Regions from separate parts of the Agarivorans sp. Alg241-V36 genome, predicted to be linked through region 1. Evidence: predicted binding sites of a transcription regulator. Region 1 holds the regulator's gene; each other region holds the start of a gene.

Region 1 (7,862 bases):
CGCTTGATTTCAGACTTACTGATCCAATCGTCATCATCTTCATGGGGCTGTTGATTCTTCATTTTTAACTCTCGTAGTACTTTTTTTCATATCTTACCAGTTCTTGCATATGGTCGCTCGATGAGTTTTGTTATGCTAGTGAGATGCATGGAGATGAAGAATAACAATGAGCCCTGAAAAACAAGTTAGCCAAGAGTTAAGTCAATTGAAGCAGGCGGTGGAATTCGCCTTAGAGCAAGCCAAACAATTTGGTGCTGATGAGTCTGAAGTGTCGATTTCAAAGCAAACCGGAATTTGTGTGGCTACCCGAGACCAACAAGTGGAGACTCTGGAGTTTAATCACGATGGCGCCTTAGGCATCGCGGTTTACTCTGCTAATTGTAAGGGCAGTGCTTCTACCTCTGATTTAAGCCCAGAAGCAATTAAAAACGCCGTAAAAGCCGCCTACGATATTTCTCAATATACTTCTAAGGACTCTGCGGCGGGCATCGCAGATAAAGCGCTTTTGGCTAGCGATATTCCTGATCTAGAGCTTTTTCACCCTCATCCTTTAGAGCCTGACTACTTTATTGATGTGGCCAAGCAGTGTGAAGATATTGCTTTGCGTAATCCACAAATTAAAGCCAGTGACGGCGCCAATATCAACAGCCATTACGGTGTGAAGGTTTACGGCAATAGTCATGGTTTTGTTGCTGGTTATCCTACCAGTCGTCACAGCATTAGTTGCATGCTAATTGCCGGTGAAAAAGAGATGCAACGTGACTATGCCTATAGCGTGGCACGTGACTTCGCCGATCTCGATAGTATTGAAACCATTGCAGCCAAGGCTCAGCAAAAGACTTTAGGTCGTTTAAACAGCCAAAAAATATCAACCTGTGAAGTACCGGTGGTATTTGACCAAGATGTGGCCAGTGGACTGTTTGGCCATTTAGTCGGGGCGATTAGTGGTGGCAACTTGTACCGTCGTTCATCGTTCTTGTTAGATAGCTTAGGTAAGCAATTGTTCCCTAGTTGGCTGTCGATTTACGAAGACCCGTTTATTAAAAAGGGTCTATCGAGCACCCCATTTGATAGCGAAGGGGTTGCACCAACCGCTAAACATATCATCGCAGATGGTAAGTTAGAGACCTATTTGCTGACCAGCTATTCGGCTCGTAAGTTAGGTATGCAAAGTACCGGTCATGCAGGCGGTATCCATAATTGGAAGGTTAAGCACAGTGGAATAAGTCGCGCAGAGCTACTCAAGCAAATGGGCACTGGCTTGTTAGTGACTGAAATGATGGGACAAGGGGTAAATACCGTTACTGGTGATTACTCTCGCGGTGCTGCGGGTTACTGGGTAGAAAATGGTGAAATTGCCTTCCCGGTGCACGAGATAACGGTAGCTAGTACCTTGCAAGAGATGTTTAGCAATATAGTGGCGATTGCCGATGACTTTGACAAAGAGAGTGCGATTCAATCGGGCTCGGTGCTTATTTCATCGATGAAAGTTGCCGGCAGCTAAGGACTTAGTTGTTCAACCTATAGCCCGAGCAAGTTCTCGGGCTAAGCTTTATTCGCTCAGTTTGAAATAGAGACCCTATTCTTAGGCAAGCACAAGCGTCGCCATGCCTAAGAACGAAAATAAACCCATCACGTCGGTTACTGTTGTCAGAGCCATCCCGCCAGCTAGCGCGGGGTCTATTTTAAACTTCTTCATTAGCAGTGGAATGGTTACCCCGGCTAAACCCGCTAAGGACATGTTAATAAACATCGCGCCTGCGATTATCACACCTAGGGTCCAATCACCTTTCCATAAGGTGACGACCAAGGCTATTACCGTTGCCCAAATAACCCCATTGAGCATGCCAATCGCGGCTTCTTTACCAATTAGCCAGCGCGAGTTCCCTTCACCAATATGGCCTACCGCTAAGCCTCGAATCACCAAAGCAAGGGTTTGATTGCCGGCAATACCGCCCATGCTGGGTACAATGGTCATTAAAATCGCTAAAGTGGCTAATTGCTCAAGAGTCGCTTCAAACATATTGCTGATGGATGCTGCGACCAGTGCCGCACACAGATTGACCGCCAGCCAAAAAGTGCGGCGTTGGGTACTTTTTACTACCGGTGCAAAGGTATCTTCATCGTCGTCCATGCCGGCCATACCCATCATGCTGTGTTCGGCATTCTCTCTAATGATATCGACTACATCATCGATGGTTATTCGCCCTAACAACCGACCTTGTTCATCTACTACCGGCGCAGAGATCCAATCATGTCGTTCAAATAATGCTGCTACGTCATCCTCATCCATGGCAACGTGAATGGTTTCGGCGTTGCCGTCCATCACTTCACGCACGTTTACGTTAGGGTTTACGGTAAGCAGGGTAGATAAGGGAATATCGCCAAGTAGCAAGTCATCTTCATCGACAACATACAAGGCGTCGGTCGCTTCGGGAAGTTCGCCACGCAAGCGTAAATAGCGTAATACCACATCTATGCTTACGTCGGCGCGTAAGGTAATGGTATCGGTATTCATAATACTGCCAGCAGTATCTTCAGGGTAGGCTAGAGCTGCTTCTACCCGATGCCGGTCTTGGCCATCCATTTGCTCAAGTACTTCTTGGTAAACACTGTCTGGCAGGCTTCGTAGTACGTAAGCAATGTCGTCGGTGTCCATGCCTTCAGTTGCTGCCGCCAAGGTTTCTGGCGCCATTAACTGAAGTAGCCCTTCCATCACATCTTCGTTGAGCTCTTCGAGGATTTCACCGTGTTGCTCTGGATCGGTAAGTTGCCAAAGTACTTTACGCCCTGCTGGTGGACTGGATTCAAGCAATAGCGCTACGTCACAGGGAGGCATTTGATGAAGCATGCGCCTAACATGCACGAACATTCCACTGTCTAGAGCTTGATTTAGCTCCTGTAAGCGTTTGTGCTGATTAGGGTTTAACTCCATCTCTTCAGGCATAAGCGATCCCTATTGTTTTGTTGGCATGTACCGCTTGCTAATTGTAGCTCGGCTTTGTTGCGTATTGATTTATTCTTCGTTGAAGTTGGCTTCCACCAAGGCTTGTACCGCATCCAACGCGGCTTCTGCGTCGGCTCCCTCCGACTCAATGGTTAAGGTACTTCCTTGGGCGCTGGCTAACACTAATAAGCCCATGACACTGGCGGCAGATGCGGTTTTCTCGCCATCAATGATGGTGAGTTCAGCGTCAAACTGTTGCGCTAGTTCTACTAACTTTGTTGCTGGGCGTGCATGCAAGCCTAGTTTGTTTTTAACAACCATTTGTCTAGTGAGCTTCAAGGCGATGCTCCAGGGTGCGGTGACGTCGTTGCACTTTTCGCTGGGCGCTAAAGTGGCTAGCCAGCTGCTCAGCGACATACACCGAGCGATGTTGACCACCGGTACAACCAATGGCAATGGTTAAGTAGGCGCGGTTATTGGCTTCCAAATGCGGTAACCAAGATTCTAATAGCTGGCTGATTTGCTCGACGTATTGGTTAACTAAAGGCTGCGCAGACAAATACTCTTGCACGGCTTTGTCTAAGCCGGTAAGTGGACGCAGCTCCTCTTGCCAATGGGGGTTAGGCAAAAAACGCGCATCAAACATGTAGTCTGCATCATTAGGTACGCCATTTTTAAAACCAAAGGATTCGAATACTAAAATCAGCTGTTGCTGTTGATCGCCAGTAACCCGCGAGCGAATCAAGCCGCTTAGTTCATGCACCGATAAACGTGAGGTATCGATGCGTAAATCAGCATTTCTAGAAATTGGCGCTAATAGCTCGGTTTCAGATTCTATAGCTTCAGCCAAGGATAAGTCGCTTCGACTTAGTGGGTGAACTCGGCGCGTTTCACTGTAGCGGCGAATCAGCGCTTCGTCTTTGGCATCTAAAAAGATACTCAGTAAATTTACCTTGGGGCCGGCATCTCGAATGAGTTGGCCAACCGGAGAAAGTTCATCAGGGAGGTTACGAATATCGATACTGATGGCAACTTTGCTATAGGTCTTTATTAAGTTATCGATAAGCGATTGCCACAGTACTACTGGCAAATTATCGACGCAGTAGTAGCCAAGATCTTCTAATACTCTTAAGGCGACGGTTTTTCCTGAACCCGAGCGCCCACTAACGATGATCAGTTCCATGATTATCCCTAAGGCTGATTAGAGTATTAGGCTACCATGATGTCGTACAATTCGTCATCACTTTGTGCACAACGAAGTTGTTTACATACTTGCTTATCGTTAAGTTTTTCAGCTACTTGAGCAAGAGTATTAAGATGTTGCTTACATTGATCTTCGGGTACCAATAGTGCAAAAACTAAATCTACCGGTTTATTATCAATAGCATCAAATGAAATGGGTGGATCACAACGCAAGAAAACCGCGGTGGCTTGATGTTGGTTGTCGATACGGCCATGAGGAATAGCGATGCCTTGGCCAATACCTGTACTGCCCATTTTTTCTCGACTTAATAAGCTCTCGAAAATGCATTGGGTAGTGGTATCAAGCTGTTTGGCAGCTAGTTCGCTAACGATTTCTAGGGCGCGCTTTTTGGAAGAGCATTGAACTGCACTTTGAGTGCAGTCCAAGCTAAGTACTTTATTTAGTTGCATTGGGGTGACTAACGTTTGTTGAGTTTTTCTTTATGTTTGATGACTTGGCGATCAAGCTTGTCAATCAGACTGTCGATGGCGGCATACATGTCAGAATGCTCAGAGGTTGCAAATACTTCGCCGCCGTTAAGGTGCAATGTCGCTTCAGCTATTTGGTTTAGTTTTTCTACGTTTAAGATGACGTGAACATTGTTAATCTGATCGAATCGTCGGGTGAGTTTGGCAAACTTGGTGTGGACATATTCTTTCAAAGATTCAGTTATTTCTACGTGGTGTCCAGTAAGGTTAATTTGCATAGATATCTTCCCCTTTTATTGTCCTTAGATAAGGCTCTTACGTTGGTTAGAAGGTGGAATTGCTAAAGACTCACGATATTTAGCAATCGTACGTCTTGCCACCTTGATCCCCTGATCTGCCAAAATATCAGCAATTTTGCTATCGCTGAGTGGTTTACTGGTATTTTCGGCAGCTACCAGTTTCTTAATTAATGCACGAATGGCAGTTGATGAGCATTCACCACCACCATCGGTAGCCACATGGCTAGAAAAGAAATATTTAAGCTCGAAGATACCGCGAGGTGTATGCATGAATTTTTGGGTGGTAACCCGGGAAATGGTTGATTCATGCATTTCAACGGCTTCGGCTACATCGTTCAGTACCATTGGCTTCATGGCTTCTTCGCCATATTCAAAAAATGCCTGTTGATGATGAACAATGCAGTTGGATACTTTTAATAGGGTTTCGTTACGGCTTTCAATACTTTTAATAAACCACTTAGCTTCTTGTAAATGGCTACGGATAAACTGGGTATCGGTGGCATTAGAGGTTTTACTTAACGAAGCATAGTGAGAGTTTACGCGTAGTTTAGGCATTGCATCTGGGTTGAGTTCAACAACCCAACGGCCTTGACGCTTTATGACCGAGACGTCTGGAATCACATATTGTGCTTGATTTGGCTCTACGGCATTACCTGGGCGCGGCTCAAGTGTGTGAATCAAGCGCATAACTTCGCGCAGTTGATCTTCTTTAAGTTTGGTTTTGCGTGCCAGTAAACGAAAATCACGATTGGCCAAGACATCAATGTGGTTGGACACTACATCTTTGGCTTCTGCTAGCCATGGCGTGTCTTCGACAAAACGGCTTAGTTGAATGAGTAAACATTCTTGCAAGGATCTGGCAGCAATGCCAACAGGGTCAAAGTGTTGAATGCGTTTTAGTACCGCTTCTACTTCATCTAATTCTACGTCTAAGTCGTTATTGTCACTAGAACGCAGGCCTTCGAGCAGTTGCTCGCAATCTTGGGTGAGATAACCGGATTCATCTACCGCATCAATAATCGCTAAGGCAATGGCTTGGTCCACTTCGCTAAAAGGAGTGAGTTGCATTTGCCATAACAAGTGATCTTGCAGGGAATCGACAGTTTCGCCTTGAAACACCATGTCGTTGTCATCACTCGCCGCACCGCTTGAAGAACTAGCAGGGGCTGAACTGGCGCTGTAGATATCATCCCAAGTGGAATCAACCGGTAAGTCATCGGAGACGGTTTCTTGGTTAATGGCATCGCCAGCTTCAATTTGACTATTGTCTATATCGGCGGTGGATTCAGCTTCGGTAGATTTCTCATTGGCTGATTTAGCGTCAGTTGTGTCACCATCACTCGCGTGAGACTCATCCGCCTCAAGTAGAGGGTTACTTTCCAGAGCCTCTTGAATCTCTTGCTGTAAATCCAGTGTTGAAAGCTGGAGTAAGCGAATGGCCTGTTGTAACTGGGGAGTCATGGTTAACTGCTGACCAAGACGCAACTGCAAAGATGCTTTCATTAACTACCGCTGTTCCTTCTTCTTATTGTGTTTTTGAAAACTTACACTTTAACTATAGCTTGAATTGTTCGCCGAGATAAACTCGTTTCACATGCTCGTTTTCAAGAATTTCTTCTGGTTTTCCTGAGGCTATCAATTCGCCTTGGCTAACGATATAGGCATGCTCACAAACATCGAGAGTTTCTCTCACATTGTGGTCGGTAATGAGTACACCTAGACCGCGATCACGCAGGTGTTCAATAATCTTTTTAATATCGATAACAGAAATAGGATCTACCCCTGCAAAGGGTTCGTCAAGCAAAATAAACTTAGGGGCGGCCGCAAGCGCTCGGGCAATCTCGACTCTTCGGCGTTCGCCACCCGACAAGCTCATGCCGAGGTTTTTGCGAATATGACCAATATGAAATTCTTCCAGCAGATCGTCTAACGCACCGATTTGTTGTTCTTTATCGAGGTCTTTACGAGTTTCTAATACTGCAAGAATGTTTTTCTCAACCGATAAACGGCGGAAAATAGAGGCTTCTTGCGGAAGGTAGCCAATGCCTTTGCGTGCGCGAGTGTGCATGGCTGTACTGGAAATATCATCGTCGTCGATCAGTATTCGGCCCTGGTCGCGTGGCACTAGGCCAACAACCATGTAGAAAGTGGTTGTTTTACCGGCACCATTTGGTCCCAGTAGACCGACAATTTTTCCTGTTTCTACATTTAAACTAACGTTTTTGACTACCTTGCGGCCTTTGTAGGCCTTGGCTAAGTTTTCAGCAATTAGGGTACTCATTATTGCTGGTCTTCCTTAGGCGTTAAGTCTTCAATCTGCTGAGGCAGGAAAATTGTAGTTACACGGCTGTTTTCGTCGCCTTGTGCCACCATTTCTTGTTTATTGATGCTGTATTTGATCATTTTACCTTTTACCAAACTCTCTTCTTGTTTGAGTTGAGCGTTGGTGGTTAACGTTAGCGTTTGGCTTTTTAAGTCGTAACGTACTTCGTTAGCCTCGGCTTCAATCGGTTTACCGCTATCAAGTAACTGATAAAAAGTAGCAGGCTCGCCTTTGGCGATCATCACTTCACTGCCTTTTTCTTCACTGCCAATAACGCTAAGTTCTTCGGCATGCATTTTTATCGAACCTTGAGTCACCACCACATTATGATAAAAAGTTACTCGGTTTTCTTTGATGTTGACCTGTTGACGGTCGGCATCAACAATAATTTGTTTGTTGAAGTCGTCTTCTAGTGCTTGTGAACCCCAAGAAAGCATAAACAAGCTAGCAGCAAGGGCTAACTTACTCTTGTGGGTTGTGGTAAACCGCTTCGATATCATCTAATAAAGTCACTATTTCGTTGGCTAAATCACCGTCCATGCCAACGCCATACAGTTCGTATGAAGGGCCATAAACGGTAACAGGTTGATCGCTGCTCATGGTTTCTGTTTGCAGATCGATC
Region 2 (7,862 bases), on a different contig from region 1:
TTGGCTTTAATGTCGTCTGCTAGCACCACATAACCCGGCAGGTGAGCTTCGGAGCAAGTAGGGGTAAATGCACCAGGCACCGCAAATAGCACCACTTTTTTGCCAGCAAACAGCTGGTGGCTAGTATGGTTTTGCATCCCTTGTTGATTTAGCTCAGACAGCGGAGCATCTGGAATTGTTTGTCCTACTTCTATCATTTCGCACTTCCTAGTTATGGCTAAACGGTATCACCGCTTGGTTGGAGGTTTTAGCCTAGAGTGGAATAGGGTTTAGCGCAAGCGGGTATTAGTTGTGGTGTGGGCGGAGCGTAACTCTTGGCAGGTAGCCGCAATCCAATAAAGGCCACTTATTAAGTGAATAAACGGCCTCGGCGGATTTATTTTGATTGTAAACACCTGCTTTGAAGTAGTGTGGAGTTTAGTTATCGACTCAATGCTGCTGCCTGTGCGGTGATTCTTATTGCTAACATTAGTCGCAATGACGTTCTAACTAGATTAAGTCACTAAGCTTTGGCCTCTAACTCTTGTTCTACCTTGTCGCAAATATAGCGACTTATAGGAAAAGCAGAGGTTGCCGCAGGCGAGGGAGCGTTGCACACATGTAAGCTACGCGGACTGTTGGCGAATAAAAAATCGTGCACTAGGCTGCCATCTTTTAACACAGCTTGGGCACGAATGCCGGCTGGATAAGGGCGTAGGTCATGAATATTTAAACTAGGGCAATATTTTCTAACCCGCTGCAAATAGCCAGATTTAAACATGGAGTCTTTTGTTTCGCTAAGGCCGCTACGAAAATGCTGTTTAGCCACCTTCCAGAACCCCTTGAATCCGAGCATTTCTTTGGTATCTGCAAGGTTAAAGGAACCCTTGTTATAACCCTCTCTCGACCAGCCTTGCACGGCATTGGGGCCAACGGTTACGCTGCCATCAATCATCTTGGTGAGGTGAACACCCAAGAATGGTAAATCAGGATTAGGAATGGGATAGATAAGGTGTTTAATCAGTTGGTTATGGCGAGGTTGTAATTGATAGTATTCGCCACGATAAGGAACAATTTGAAAGTCGATATCTAGCTTAAGCATGTTGCATAGGCGATCTGCCATAAGCCCGCCACAGGCAATAAGGTATTGGCTACTTATTTGACCATGCTGAGTATCGATCAATATTTTGTCGGCTTGTTCGCTCAAGCCTGTCACCTGGTGAGACAGCAAAATCTCGCCGCCTGCTTGTTGAAATAACTCGGCCAGTTTTTGGCAAATTTGCGGGTAACTAACAATGCCAGTGTCTTTTACCTGCAAAGCGCCTAAGCCAACGATGTTAGGTTCAATTTCTTGCAGTTGTTTCGCATTAAGCGGTTTTACCGTAATCCCATTTTGTTCACAGCGTACGGCGAGCGCCTGCATATCACTTAATTCTTGTTGATTGGTGGCCACCAATAGCTTGCCGCATTGTAGGTAGGGAATGTCGTACTGTTGGCAAAAACTAATGGTGTCTAATAAACCCTGCTTACAAAATTGGGCTTTAAGGCTGCCAGGCTGGTAGTAAACACCGGCATGAATTACGCCGCTATTATGGCCTGTTTGATGAAAGGCGAGTGAGGCTTCTTTTTCTAGCAGCACTACCTTGGCGCTAGGTTTACGCTTAATCAGTTCTAAAGCGCTGGCAAGGCCAACGATGCCTCCACCAATAATGCTGTAATCGTAGCTCAATGAACCATTCCTTTTACTGCTGCTGCCCAATTAACTTACACCTTATTCTTGAACAGGAAAATTTCAGCTTAGACTAAAGATAAAAATCTGCTACTGAATAAAGCCTGCGTCAGTGATAAGGTCAAACTTATCGAAGGGCGAATGAGGCGCTAAATGGATTTCACAATTTATCATGGATTGTTATTACTCACAGTAGGATTATTTGCTGGAGTTATCAATACCTTGGCTGGAGGGGGATCGAATCTCACTCTTCCAGCGTTAATGGTAATGGGGATGCCTGCAGAAGTAGCCAATGCAACCAATCGAGTGGGAATATTTTTGCAGTGTTTAACCGGCGTGATTGGCTTTAAAAAGCACGGTAAGTTGGACACTGAAGATGTTGCGCCTATTTTGTGGCCAACCTTGGTGGGTGGTTTGGTAGGCGCTGTAGCAGCCTCTTACGCTCCTTCGTGGATCATTAAATATTTGTTACTTGGCGCGATGCTCGCGATGGCGGCATTAATGCTGATTAAACCCAGTGTTGTTGCCCCTGCTGCTGGAACCTCTGCCCGCAAAATGAAGGATACTCCTTCGGCAAAATGGAGTTTAGCCCTCGCTGGTTTTTATGGAGGATTTGTTCAAGCTGGTGTTGGCTTTATTTTGATTGCCGCTTTAGCGGGGAGTTTACGCTACGATTTAGTTAGGGCTAATGCGCTGAAATTAGTGTGTACCATAGCTTTTACTAGCGTGGCTTTAGTGGTGTTTATCGCTCGGGACCAAGTATTATGGCTGCCGGGTTTAGTATTGGCGGTGGGTTATATTGTTGGTGCGCATTACGCGGTTAAATTTGCCATAAAGGCTGCCGCCAACACGCTTAAGTGGTTTTTGTTTGTGATGACCTTGGTAGGCTGCGTAGCTGCATTGTGGTTTTAAGGTTTTAAGCGCCAACTTGAAAGGAAAGTAGTATGCAAAAAGTGTTAATGATCATTGCTATGTTAGTACTGAGTGCTTGTAGTTCTAAGCCTGAAGGTATTGAACCGGTTCAAAATTTTAATCTAGATAAGTACTTAGGCACATGGTACGAAATAGCGCGCTTGGATCATTCTTTTGAACGTGGCATGAGCCATGTTACTGCGACCTATGCCCTGCGTGATGACGGTAAAGTATCGGTTCTCAACAAAGGTTTTTCCGAGCAAGACCACCAATGGTTTGAAGCTGAAGGTGTGGCCCAGTTTGTTAGCGAGCCAAACATCGGGCACCTAAAAGTATCCTTTTTTAGGCCGTTTTATGGCGCCTATGTGGTGTTTGCCTTAGATGAAAAAGACTATCAATATGCTTTAGTTGCAGGACCAAACCGAGACTACTTGTGGCTGCTGGCTAGAAACCCAGAGCTATCGCATGCTATTCGTGCTGACCTAGTGCATCAAGCTAAAGAACTTGGTTTTGATACTAGCGAACTGATTTTTGTAGAGCACCACGGTGATGTGATAGCGTCAAAAGAGTGAAAGGTATTTTACAACAGGAGCAAGTATGTGGACTGAAGGTAAAGTAATTCAACGTATGGATTGGAATGACGAGCTGTTTTCCTTGCGCATAAAAGCAGACATTGCGCCTTTTGTTGCAGGGCAGTTTATTAAGTTGTCTGAAATGCGAGACGACAAACGCATTGCCCGCGCCTACTCACTGGTTAACCCGCCCAGCACTGACTATCTAGAAATACTGGCCATTAAGGTGGAAGATGGGCTGCTGTCACCCAACTTACACTTGCTACAAGCTGGCGACACCATTGAAGTTTCAACAGCGGCTGCAGGGTTTATGGTATTAGACGAAGTTCCTCCTGCTAAACACCTTTGGTTAATCGGCACGGGCACCGGCATTGGGCCTTTTTTCTCGATGCTGGAAACCGATCAAGCTTGGGAGCGTTTTGACAAAGTTGTACTGATTTACGGTGTGCGAAAAACGAAAGACATCGCTTACCAAGAACTGATTGATAAGTACTTAAGTGAGCAAGCGGATAAATTTGTCTTTCAAGCCATGGTAACCAGAGAAGATAGCGCTGGCGCATTGAGAAGTAGGATCCCAGCGGCACTGGAGACTGATCAGTTAGAGAATGCGGTAGGGCTTTGTCTTAACGCCGAAGACTCACAAGTGATCATGTGTGGTAATCCGCAAATGATCACTGATGCGCAAAGCATTCTCGAAAATAAAGGCTTAAAGAAAAACCTTAGACGAAAGCCTGGGCAAGTTACGGTAGAGCGTTACTGGTAGTGTGTTTATTGAGCGAAAATGTTATTCTTTCGCTTAAATATTTGTCACTTACTTGATGCAATGTTTAACCATTGGCGCAAAAACTCAGCAATTGTTGTCGGTATTTTTTACAATATGACAATAATAATTTAAATCTATTATTTAAGTTGTTGTATATAAAGAGTTATTTAACTTGGCCTAGTTTTTGCTTCTAATCTGATTAGTGATATTAAAGATATACATACTGCTATTTGGGGGCACTGTGTTTAAACAAATTTTATTAGTAGCAAGTTGCGCTGTTTCGTTGTCTGCTTTTGGTTCTACGCAGACTTGGGACTTTAGCACCTTTACCGAAAACGGAAGCGGTGACGGTAATACTTATAGTGGCAACGGCCTTACGCTATCTGGTTGGTCTAATACGGATTCTCGTGACCAATATATTGAGTCTGGAGAGTTGGATTACGCTAGCGGTTATGGTTTGACATTACAGAATCGTGATGAAGGGGGAAGCGCTCCTGATCATGCTATCGACAGCTATAACAACAAAGACTGGAAAAAAGACTACGACATGGTTTTACTTAGCTTCGATGAAGCGGTAAACCTTGCTGGTTTTTCTTTAGGTTGGGCTAAAGAATCAGGTAATAATGAAGCTGATGTTACGGTGCTGGCTTACTCAGGTAACGATACGCCTACTTTAGCTGGTAGCAATTGGGGCGACGTTGCAAGTGCTTGGTCAACTGAAGCGCAAATTGATGACGCTAACGCTTACGCTTACCAGTCTATCAGCTCAAGCGCTTCTTCGAAGTACTGGTTAATCGGTGCTTATAACCCAATCTTTGGAAACATGGGCCACTCGATAGGTAACGATGCATTCAAATTAGCTGGCGTTAAAGCTAACAGCCCGCAAGTGCCAGTAACCAGCGTACCAGAGCCTGGTACAGTGCTAATGTTTGCAGCGGGCCTATTTGGTATCGCATTACGTAGCAGAAAGCGCCAAGCTTAAGCAATACTTCCTTTTCCTGTATAAACAAAAATACGAAATACTGTGTATTTCGTATTTTTTTGTCTTTTTTTTACTACCTGTTCATTAGATACTGTTTAAGGCTGAACTGACTAGCCCTTGAAGCAACAAGGAATTAGCTTTGATAATGAACAAACTTTTGGTAGCTCTGTGTTTACTGTGTGCCACAAATCTTAGCTTTGCTGATCAGCAGGCTAATGAGTACGAACTTGCCGTTAAAGCTTTCCATAGTGGGGAAGAGAATGAAGCCTTCATCCATTTAAAAAATGCCCTAAAAGCTAACCCCGAACACCTCTCCTCAAAACTACTACTCGCAAAAGTATACTTTAACGCGAATAACTTAGGCTCTGCTGAAAAGCAGTTAGAAGAAGCCTTAGCTTTAGGTGCTGATATTAACTTGGTATTGCCACTTCTAGGTAATATTCTGATGTTGCAGGGTAAAACTAACGAATTGCTGGCCTTTGAAGAGCGAGTCAATGAGTTTTCAAAAACTACTCAGTTCGAATGGAAGTTATTGCGCGGTCGAATTTACTTACAGAAATCTCAGCCCGAATTAGCACGTAGTGAATTTGAGCAAGCTACCAAGCTTATGCCAAATAAACCTAGCGCTATGAATACCTTAGCCACTTTATATTTGAGACAAAAAGAGTACGTGCTTGCTGAACAATGGATTGAACGTTCCTTACAGATAGCTAAGAACAACGAGAGAACTTGGTTATTGAAAGGAGATTTGGCTGCAAACCAGAAAAACCTAACACTTGCCTTGGAGCATTATCAAACGGCTTATCAGCTAGACCCACAAGACCCCAAAATTTTGCGCAGCTTAGTGATGACTCACCTTAAGCTTAATCAAACAGAGCAAGCTAAGCGCTACTTGAAGCAAATCCAAGAACAAACACCCAATGATCCAACTGCGATATTAATTGGCGCTACCTTGTTTGCGGGTGAAGACAATACCGAAATGGCAGAACAGGCCTTAGCGGATTTATCCCAAAAGGTCTCTGCGGCAGAAACTGACGAGCTAACCGACGCAAATACCTTACTGTTCATTCAGGGCGCTTCGGAGTTTATTCTAGAAAACGATGAAAAAGCCCAACAGTACTTGAGCCAGTATTTGCGTCAAAAGCCAAGTGATCTCGGGGCTACCCGGATGCTTTCTAAACTGTATCTTCGCAACAATGAGTCCTACAAGCTGCAGCTACTTTTGCAAGATCATTTTGACTACATTATTCGTGACTTAGCTTTGTCGGTTCAATTGGTTTATTTGTACATCGATTCCGGCAGGTTACGTGCTGCCCATCAAGCTTTCGAGCAAATTCGAGCTTACCATAGCGACTCAAATTACATGGTGATTTTAGATGCAGAACTAGCAAGGGCAAGTGATGAGCCAGAACGGGCATTAAGTTTGTTAAAAGAGCTGCCTTTTACTGAGGAAAACGCACCAATAAAGTGGCTACAGTTGAAAGGTGAGCTGGCTTTAGAGCTGAACAAGTTTGACCAGGCTAAGCCGGTTATCGAAAGCTTAATCGCCCGGAATATAAACAACGCCAATGCGCAGAACTTGATTGCTGCCTATTACATTAAAACAGAACAGGCCGAGCTTGCGCTTCGTTACTTAGATGAAGTGTTGGCTAGCAATCCAAATAATATAGGTGCGAGCTTTAACAAAGCGGTGGTGCTAAGAGCCCAGGGTAGTGCTAAAGACGCACTACAAATCCTAGAGCAGTTACTAGCAGTGAATAAACAGCACACGCCTAGTCATCTATTGGCTGCCCGCATTCATCTTGAACAAAATAGCTATCCTCAAGCAACTGAGCAATTAGACAAAGTGTTGTTGTACGATCAAGACAACCGTCAGGCTCGTGAGCTAAAGCTTGATACTTATATGCAAACAGCTCAATGGACAAAAGCCCTAGCAGAAGTCGAGAAGCTAAATCGCGAATACATTCTAAATGAGCGTTACTTAAGTGCTTATGCTGAAATATTGATTCGACTAGAGCGTTATGAAGATGCTGACTATCCCTTAGGTTTATTAGACAGCCTTTGGAAAGAGCAGCCAAATAAGTTGATAGGCTTAGCCAGAATGCAGGCTCAAGCAAAACAGCTAACAAATGCCAAGAGTTCCCTATTAAAATCTCATCAGCTGGCCCCCGATAATATGTCTACTTTGGTCTTACTCACCAAAGTAGAGCTAGAACAAAATGACTTGGAAGCGGCTGAAAAAACGGTGGCAGATTTAGCCAGCAAATTTGGCGAAAGCAGCCAGTTGTATCTTTTGCAAGGCGATATTCAAATGCACAAAAGCCAGAAGCTACAAGCGCAGCAACAATACAGTAAAGCTGTAGAGCTGAATGCTTTCAATCGAGAAGCGGTGGTGCGTTTGTATCAACTGGCCAAACAAGACATTGCCAATGATGCTTTTCACCAACAAATGGAAGGTTTGGTCACAACTGCTGCTGAGCTGGCTTGGCATAAACGTATTCTGGCAGACAGCTATTTACACCATAAGCAGCTAGATAAAGCGCAACAACACTATGAAGATTTGTTGACCTTACCGGCATTAAAGCAAGATCCAGGGATATTAAATAACTTGGCGAATATCTACTCCAGCCAAGACTTAGATAAAGCTTATCAAACTGTTGCTCAGGTAGTGGAGCAAGGCGCCAAAAATGCCGCTATTTTAGACACCATTGGATGGATAGAAGTACAGCGCGGTAACGTAGATCAGGGCTTGGTTTATTTGCGAGAAGCCTACACAATGAATGCATCAGATGCGGCAATTCGTTATCACTTAGCATTTGCACTCAATAAGCTAGGACGCAAAGCCGAGGCGAAGACCGAAGTTGAAGCAGCCTTAGACTTAGACCAGCAGTTCTCTGAATACGAAGCTGCCAAATCTTTGTTAGA
Region 3 (7,862 bases), on a different contig from region 1:
GCGGTGTTTGGCACCTCGATGTCGGCTCATCACATCCTGGGGCTGAAGTCGGTCCCAAGGGTATGGCTGTTCGCCATTTAAAGTGGTACGCGAGCTGGGTTTAGAACGTCGTGAGACAGTTCGGTCCCTATCTGCCGTGGGCGTTTGAGAATTGAGGGGAGCTGCTCCTAGTACGAGAGGACCGGAGTGGACGAACCGCTGGTGTTTGGGTTGTTATGCCAATAGCATTGCCCAGTAGCTACGTTCGGAACTGATAACCGCTGAAAGCATCTAAGCGGGAAGCAGGCCTCGAGATTAATTCTCACTAGGACTTTAAGTCCTCTGAAGGGCCGTTGGAGACTACAACGTTGATAGGCAAGGTGTGTAAGTGCTGTGAGGCATTGAGCTAACTTGTACTAATTACCCGTGAGGCTTAACCATACAACACCTAAAGGGTGTTGCTTATAGATACCTTATTTAGAAACCATGAATACTTGTTAGTACTCATGAGATATTTTCAGCTTTTTCGAATGTTAAAGACAACAGTTTTTGCCTGGTGGCAATAGCGTTGTGGACCCACCTGACTCCATGCCGAACTCAGAAGTGAAACGCAACTGCGCCGATGATAGTGTGGGGCTTCCCCATGTGAAAGTAGGTCACTGCCAGGCTCTCATACTAAGCCCTCGTCATATGACGAGGGCTTTTTTATTGCCTGCGGATTATCACCTCACTAACAAACCACTTTCGTCACTTATCCTTTATTCAACATCTATTCTCAACCCTCAATTAAGGCCTGCAGGTCTAGGCTCGATGGCTCTAATTCTCGCTTTCAAGCTTCTTTTCATACGATTCTGTTTGTTGTTTATTTTTCGCTATATAGAAATCACTAAGTGATCTGATTTTAGATTAATCATTTTTAGTATTGCTACAGGTAATGGAAGTAGATCTTTGTAGAGTGATGTTTTACTTAGATTTTTGGTGACAGAACTGAACTGCGCCGACTGAAATAGTCTGCTGGAGAGAGGCAAGGCTTGCCATAAAGCTTTTTATTAAAGGCAGTTTTTATCCGGTTTTGGGTAAATTGTGCCGACAAATCGACTAAAAAACAACTTTAGCCCGGGTTAAGACTTTTGTCGGCAGGCTTAAACTAAAATTTAGATATTTTTATATAAACATTATAAACAACTGGTTTTGTTTAATTTATTGGCATTTAATTTGCTTTATTGGCATGGCTCAGCCAAATGCGGCAAAAACGACGGATTGTTGTCGGTTGGGTAGAAATTTTGTCAGGTAGATTATCGTAAGGATATGTTTCTACTGACGTTAGTGGCATTTGCTTTGCTATTTGTTACCTAGGGCTTTCTTAGGTGGCTAATTACAATAAACGAGATAAAAAAGCTCGGGCCTAGGTTAAAGCAAGTGGAGAGAGAACGGTAAACGGAAACTAACGTAAGTAGGAATAGACCAATGATTACCAGAGTATTGATGCTGTGCAGCGTGTTGTTGCTATCAGCATGTTCGTCGATTGTAGATGGTGTGGAAGAAGTTGCGGATAACGTACAAGAACGTGAAGATCGCAATCAACGCCAAGTAACTGTGAGTACCGATAGCCGCTCACCAATCCCCGACGATCCTTTTTATGCGCCTATTGAGCCGAGTCCTGCGGCTGACCAAGTGATTGTGACTGGCTCTATGTTTAATGCCAATACCTCGCGTAGTCTGTATAGCTATACCCCGCCTTTCTCTCTTGGGGATACCATCACCGTTCTATTAGAAGAAGAAGCTACCGCGACTAAATCGGCTAGCTCAAACCTGGGTAAAGAGAATAGTTATAAACTCGAACCGATTACTGTGCCAGGTGGAAACCTAACCATTAACGGACAAGTTGTTGAGCTTGAAATGAAGCAAAAGCAAGATTTTGATGGCTCATCTGATGCCGACCAACGCCATAGGTTATCGGGCAGAATCACGGTCTCGGTGGTTGATATCCTGAACAACGGCAATTTGGTGGTACGTGGTGAAAAGTGGTTGGTTATCAACAATGGTAAAGAATACATGCGCTTTACCGGTATTGTGCGGCCATTAGATGTTGGCGAAGACAACTCAATTGGTTCTTTTCAGGTCGCTGATGCTCGCATCGAATTTAGCGGTACCGGTGATCACGCTGATGTACAAACACAGGGGTGGCTGTCGTCGTTCCTAGGTGGAAGTATGTGGCCACTATAGGACGCTAACGATGTCTAAGTTTTTTAGAATATGTACTTGTGTGGTGATGTTAGCGGGAAGTGTCTTACCAAGTTATGCCATTTGGTTAGAGGGTGAAGGCCAAGCTAAAATCATCGACGGTCAAGTTGACCAAGCTCGCCAGCAAGCAATTCAAGATGCCTTATTAACCCTTATGTATCGCGGTGGTGCCAGTGTTAAATCACTGCAAGTGGTAAAATCAGGGGTGCTGGAAACCGATGAGCTAACGGTGCGAACTAATGGTGAAGTGTATGACATGAAGCTGTTGGTTGAAACCATCATAGATGACCAAATGACGGTTAAAGTGGCGGCTGACATATTTCCTTTAAATACCTGTGAAAAAGACAGTTATGCCAAAACCTTGTTCGTTGGCCCCTTTCAATTGCAAAAGCGAGAACACGCCCAACTTGGTGGGGTTTATCGAACGCCCGAAGAGGTTTCCCAGCGTTTATTCCACCGCTTTAAATCAAAGAGCAAACGGGTTGATGCTCGGCACTTAATGACACGCCAAATTGCCTTTGATGGGCGCTATGCCAATGACATTGAGCCGCAGATGCTTAAAGTTGCGCGTAGCTTATCCCAGCAATACGACGTGCAATACATTTTGTTTGGCAAAATTAACGATATGTCGAGTTACAACGAAACTAGCACCAACCTGCTCGGTATCAGAAGCTCCGTTAAGTTGCGCAACTATCAAGTAAAGCTCTACGTTATTGACGGCATTAATGGCGAGACTATTCTGCGTAAAAGTTACGGCTCTAACCGCGAATGGCCTTTCGATGTGACGATGAAGCTGGACGTAACTGGCGAAACATTTTGGTCTTCAGAATATGGAAAATTGATTGATTCCTACATCGATCAATCGGTTAGTGACGTTGAAGACGCTTTGTACTGCCGCCAAAGTTTAGCAACGGTGGTGGGGCTTTATAACGGACAGGTGGTAATTAACATCGGTCAGACAAATGGGGTGCGTAAAGGCGACAAGTTTGAACTGGTTAGGCAGCAATATTTAATGCACTTAGATGGCGGGCTTCGTGGTCCGATATTTAACGCAGACCAAACCCAATTAAAGGTAGTGTCGGTTCAATCTGACCGCGCGGTATTAGCAACAGAGCGCTACTCCGATATGGCTAACATACAAATTCGCGACGTATTAGTGGCGGTGACTAATGATCCATTCGCTATCGATGAAAACACTCAATAATTAGCAGCAAAGGAGAAGAATATGACAACTTCTTATAGTAACACTCCACTTGCAACCAACAGCTTGGATTATAAACCCAACTTGATTGAAGTGAATAAGCAACAGCCCAGTGAAGTAAAATCGGAAAGTAGTTTTACTCAAAAACTACAAGATGCTTTAAGCCCAAATAGCGATAAGCAACCAAGTATTGAAACGCTGGCGACAAATGCTAGTACTGACGATAAATCCGAGGGTACGGTAGATGTAGGCATTATGGACGTTGCCCCCGCTGCAATGAACATAGGCATGGGCTTAGCCTCTGGCAACCCAGTGGCGGCAGGCCTAGCCGGTACCGATTTATTGCAAAGTGTATTGCGTGCCGATATTGAAAATCAATTTACTGAGTTAGGCCAAGGTATTGCTGCTGCGTTAGTCGCAGGCATGTCGGGAGATCCAAGTGCTACGCAGGTTCTGCCAACTGCAGCTGAACTTGCTGAACAAGCAGCTTTAGCCAGTGCAGATATTGTTGCTGAAGGAAGCCAACAAGTTGCCGCTGCAAGCCAAAATGGTAGTGCCGCAACCGGTGTTAGCCAAGAGGGCAAGAGTGTGCCAACTAAAGGGGCTATTCCTAAGGCAATCCTCGATGCCGAAAATGCCCCCAAAAATGATGAACTACTAAAGCAAAATAAGGCAACTACGTAAGATAGCTAAGTAACTTGAGCGCTTTGCTTAAGTTACTTGTTTCACCTCTACAATATCCAACAGACTTGGTAAAATTTTCACTTTCTTTACATAAGCCTAATATAATTGTGATTATATAATGCGTAGAATATATACAGCGCTAAAAAGTAGATGTAAGGGATTATATGAAGGCGATAGTCGCGGTATTACTTAGCACCATTTTGCTGGCTTGTGGCGGAGGCGGTTCGGGTGGGGAGGATGATAGCGCAAGATATACGGTAAGTGGCGTAGCTAATGTACTTACCAATACGGTGGTCGACAGCGACGTGAATGACCCCAATGCACTTTATGTCTCTAATAATTCTTATTCAAGGGCTCAAGTAATACCCCCTATCGCAGTGGTTAGCGGCTATTTAGCGAGCCATTTTACTGGTGTTAGCGGTGATAGATTCGCAAACCTAAATGACTCTGAAGATATATATCGTGTCAATTTGGAGTCTGGGCAGACTTTATTTTTAGAAATCGCAGATTGGGCCGGAATTCAATCCGACAACGATTTCGACTTAGCGTTGATTAAAGTTGATACGGAAGAAGAAGTGATAAGTTCCGTTGGTGACCGCAAAACAGAGCTTATAACGGTTGAAGAAACTGGTAGTTACTATATAAAAGTTTATGCATATTCGGGGGGGACTCAAGTTAGGTCCAATGGTGCTTATACTTTACGCCTCATAGACCAAAACCAGCAGAATTTACCTGAGAGCTCTAATCTAAGTACCCAGCACGAATTTGTGATTGATGAAATAGTTATTCAACATAGTCAGCCACAATTCAGAGCCACCAGTGAATCTGATTACGGGCTATCCCCTATCGTGAACGGTCCAGGTATGAGTCTGTACCGTGTTGAAGAAAGTACTGCTGTAGCATTGGCGGCGAATCTTAATACATCTAAAACGGTAAACTCAAATTCAACAGCAGAGTATAAGGCTAAAAAGCAAACGTTACTCAAAATTAAAGAAATGAAGTATCGCTTAGGTAACGATGTAGTTACGCCAAACTACTTGTATCAAGCCAGTGCGCTTTCTAACGACCCATTTGTAGAACGACAATGGCACTATGAACAAATTGGGTTAAGCGCTGCTTGGCAAGCCATGCAGGGGCAATCGATTAGTGATGTAGTGGTAGCTGTGCTTGATACTGGGATATTCCAAAGTCATCCAGATTTGAATGCCCAGCTGACCAATGACGGCATGGATTTTATTTCTAGCACTGAGATCTCTTTAGATGGCGATGGAATTGACAGCGACCCGGAAGACCCAGGTGATAAAAGTAACCCCAATGGTAGTTCTTCCTGGCATGGAACTCACGTTGCGGGCACTGTTGCTGCTCAAACCAATAACTCAGTGGGTGTCGCGGGTGTAGCACCGGATGCCAAGATTATGAATTTGCGAGTATTAGGTTTTGGTGGTGGTACTACTTTTGATATTAGCCAAGCGGTGCTATACGCTGCTAGTTTAAGTAATTCGTCTGGTAGTTTACCAAATAGAGCCGCAGATATTATTAATATGAGCCTAGGCTCTAGTTTTAATGACTCAGTGTTTAATAGCGCAGTCCAAAGCGCTATTAACCAAGGAATTATTGTTGTTGCTGCTGCCGGTAACGAGAGTACATCAAAACCTACTTACCCTGCCGCTTTTGACAACGTGATTGGTGTCAGTGCTGTAGATGCACGAAAACAACTCACCAGTTACTCTAACTACGGCGACTATATTGATATAGCGGCACCTGGTGGTAATAGCAGCGTCGACTTAAATGGCGATGGTTATGGTGATGGTGTTTACAGCACCTATGTTAACGAAAATGGCAGTAGTTTAAGCGCCAGCTATCAAAATCTAAATGGCACCAGTATGGCTGCGCCTCATGTTGCAGGTGGCGTAGCATTGATGAAGCAGATTAACCCGCAGCTGAATACCGCAAGCTTTTTAGCCTTACTGGCAAACGGCAAGTTAAGTGATGACATTGGTAGCAGTGGTAGAGATTCTTCTTTTGGCTATGGCTTGTTTAACGCTGAAAAAGCAGTGCAAAGCCAGTTAGATGAGATTGACCCAGATCGCAGCTATTTGAGTTTAAACATTAGCCAAATCAGCTTAAGTGCATTGGAAAGTGAAGCAAGTTTTACCATTCAATCAATTGGTCCGAATGCGCTTACCGTTACTCGAGTAGAAGAACAAGCGGCTTGGTTAACAGTAGATTCTAGCGCGACTGATGGTAGCGGTTTAGGGGCCTATACTGTTGAGGTTAATCGCGATGGTTTAAGTGACGGTAACTACAGCGCTGATATTACTATTACTGGTTCAGACAGCTCGCAACATATTGTGGCGGTGTCTATGGTGGTGTCTACTCAACAGGCCAGTGATAACGGACTTGTCTATATATTGCTGTTAGACAGTGAAACCGGTGAACAGAAGTATATCCAGTCATCTTCAATGAGCAATGGCGTATTTAACTTCAACTTCTCTCAAGTTTCGACAGGAAGTTACCATTTGTACGTTACTACCGACCTTGATAACGACGATATTATTTGTGATGAAGGCGAATTGTGTGGAGCCTATCCGGTGCGAAATAACATTACTCCGGTAGAGGTAAGTGCCAACGTAAATGGTTTAAGTTTAAGTGTTGAACCTATTGTCACAGAAGACTTTAGTAACTTGGCTTTACCGCTTAGTTTCTCTAAAAAATAACATTTCTACATTTATCACCGCTAATATCCTAAAATCATTAGGGTATTGGCGGTGTAAATATAACTGCGATTCTTGTCATACAATTTAGATAATTGATAAGCTAGTTGTGAAATTTTGTTTCATAATATGGCTTTAACAAGGCTAACTTGCATAAAGTCAGATCCAGCTCAATTACTTGAAAACTAAAGCTTAGGCTAGTATTGGTTAACAACCTGCAGCAAGGCATAATGAATTTGAAAGCGCTGTCTTGAGCAAGTGTAGAATAAGTAGTTAGGGACCGAATTAAGGGGTATGAATGCTGGAGTTAGGTTGTTTACGTTTATCCCAAGATAAATTAGCGGCATTAATTGAGATTACACCTCAAGAGTCGCACGTAAGTGTAAGCGATGTGAAAGCCTTAATTCTGCGTTCAGACTTTGGCGATTACTTAGTGGATGAAGAAGCCATTGATGACGCGGTTGCCAAGTTTGCTGAATTGCGAGAATCACCAGATCTGATTGAACAATGGGGACAAACTTTTGTTAAGTTAGCCAACATTCGTAATGCCGAAGTGACCATCGATGTTGCCGAAGACAAAATGGTGGCGCGCGCTACCATTACTGCAGCTTATGGTGGTAATCCCATTTCACAAGGGGATTTAGTGAGTGCCATGCAAGAGGCTGGTGTGTTATTTGGTTTGCAAAAGCAACGTGCTTTGGCCCTGTTAACCGCTGCAAAACAAGCCAATCCCGGAGTGAAAATTAAAAAAGTTGTTGCACTTGGTCGTCAATCTGTCGACGGAGAAGACAGCCGCTTCGAGCGTTTTGTTGCAACCCCTAAAGAGCGTTTGCTTAAACCTAAAGAAACCGAAGATGGTCGAGTGGACATGCGCGACTTAGGTAATTTAGAGACAGTTGAGCCAGACGTAGAGCTAATGCGTCGACACCCGCATACTCACGGTCAGGCAGGTAAAAATGTTTGTGGCGAAGAGTTGCCTTTTAAGCAAGGGCACGAAATTCCTTTCACTGTAGGCGAAGGCACAAAAATTGCCGTTGATG

The links. Region 1 encodes sigma-54, which starts transcription at its own class of promoters, with help from an activator protein. Its sites were predicted from a motif close to GTTGGCACGNNNNTNGNNT; they were not measured.
Region 2: the regulator sigma-54 is predicted to act here: its motif matches at 4,127-4,145, upstream of xdp1 (exosortase-dependent surface protein XDP1).
Region 3: the regulator sigma-54 is predicted to act here: its motif matches at 1,182-1,200, upstream of G6R11_RS12020 (flagellar basal body L-ring protein FlgH).

The regions. Positions count from the first base shown of each region.
Region 1 covers NZ_UNRE01000010.1:41,916-49,777, forward strand. The annotation lists gene yjgA (ribosome biogenesis factor YjgA) at 1-62, opposite strand, end outside; gene pmbA (metalloprotease PmbA) at 167-1,504, shown strand; gene mgtE (magnesium transporter) at 1,586-2,947, opposite strand; gene G6R11_RS19510 (HPr family phosphocarrier protein) at 3,017-3,268, opposite strand; gene rapZ (RNase adapter RapZ) at 3,273-4,130, opposite strand; gene ptsN (PTS IIA-like nitrogen regulatory protein PtsN) at 4,157-4,600, opposite strand; gene hpf (ribosome hibernation promoting factor) at 4,609-4,896, opposite strand; gene G6R11_RS19530 (RNA polymerase factor sigma-54) at 4,921-6,420, opposite strand; gene lptB (LPS export ABC transporter ATP-binding protein) at 6,473-7,198, opposite strand; gene lptA (lipopolysaccharide transport periplasmic protein LptA) at 7,198-7,677, opposite strand; gene lptC (LPS export ABC transporter periplasmic protein LptC) at 7,703-7,862, opposite strand, start outside.
Region 2 covers NZ_UNRE01000001.1:372,435-380,296, forward strand. The annotation lists gene G6R11_RS01775 (peroxiredoxin) at 1-197, opposite strand, end outside; gene lhgO (L-2-hydroxyglutarate oxidase) at 503-1,708, opposite strand; gene G6R11_RS01785 (sulfite exporter TauE/SafE family protein) at 1,862-2,620, shown strand; gene G6R11_RS01790 (lipocalin family protein) at 2,653-3,192, shown strand; gene G6R11_RS01795 (ferredoxin--NADP reductase) at 3,218-3,955, shown strand; gene xdp1 (exosortase-dependent surface protein XDP1) at 4,197-4,937, shown strand; gene G6R11_RS01805 (tetratricopeptide repeat protein) at 5,083-7,862, shown strand, end outside.
Region 3 covers NZ_UNRE01000005.1:170-8,031, forward strand. The annotation lists partial or broken rRNA gene G6R11_RS12010 (23S ribosomal RNA) at 1-420, shown strand, start outside; rRNA gene rrf (5S ribosomal RNA) at 532-647, shown strand; gene G6R11_RS12020 (flagellar basal body L-ring protein FlgH) at 1,447-2,205, shown strand; gene G6R11_RS12025 (flagellar assembly protein T N-terminal domain-containing protein) at 2,216-3,427, shown strand; gene G6R11_RS12030 (hypothetical protein) at 3,449-4,108, shown strand; gene G6R11_RS12035 (S8 family peptidase) at 4,273-6,825, shown strand; gene G6R11_RS12040 (DUF342 domain-containing protein) at 7,121-7,862, shown strand, end outside.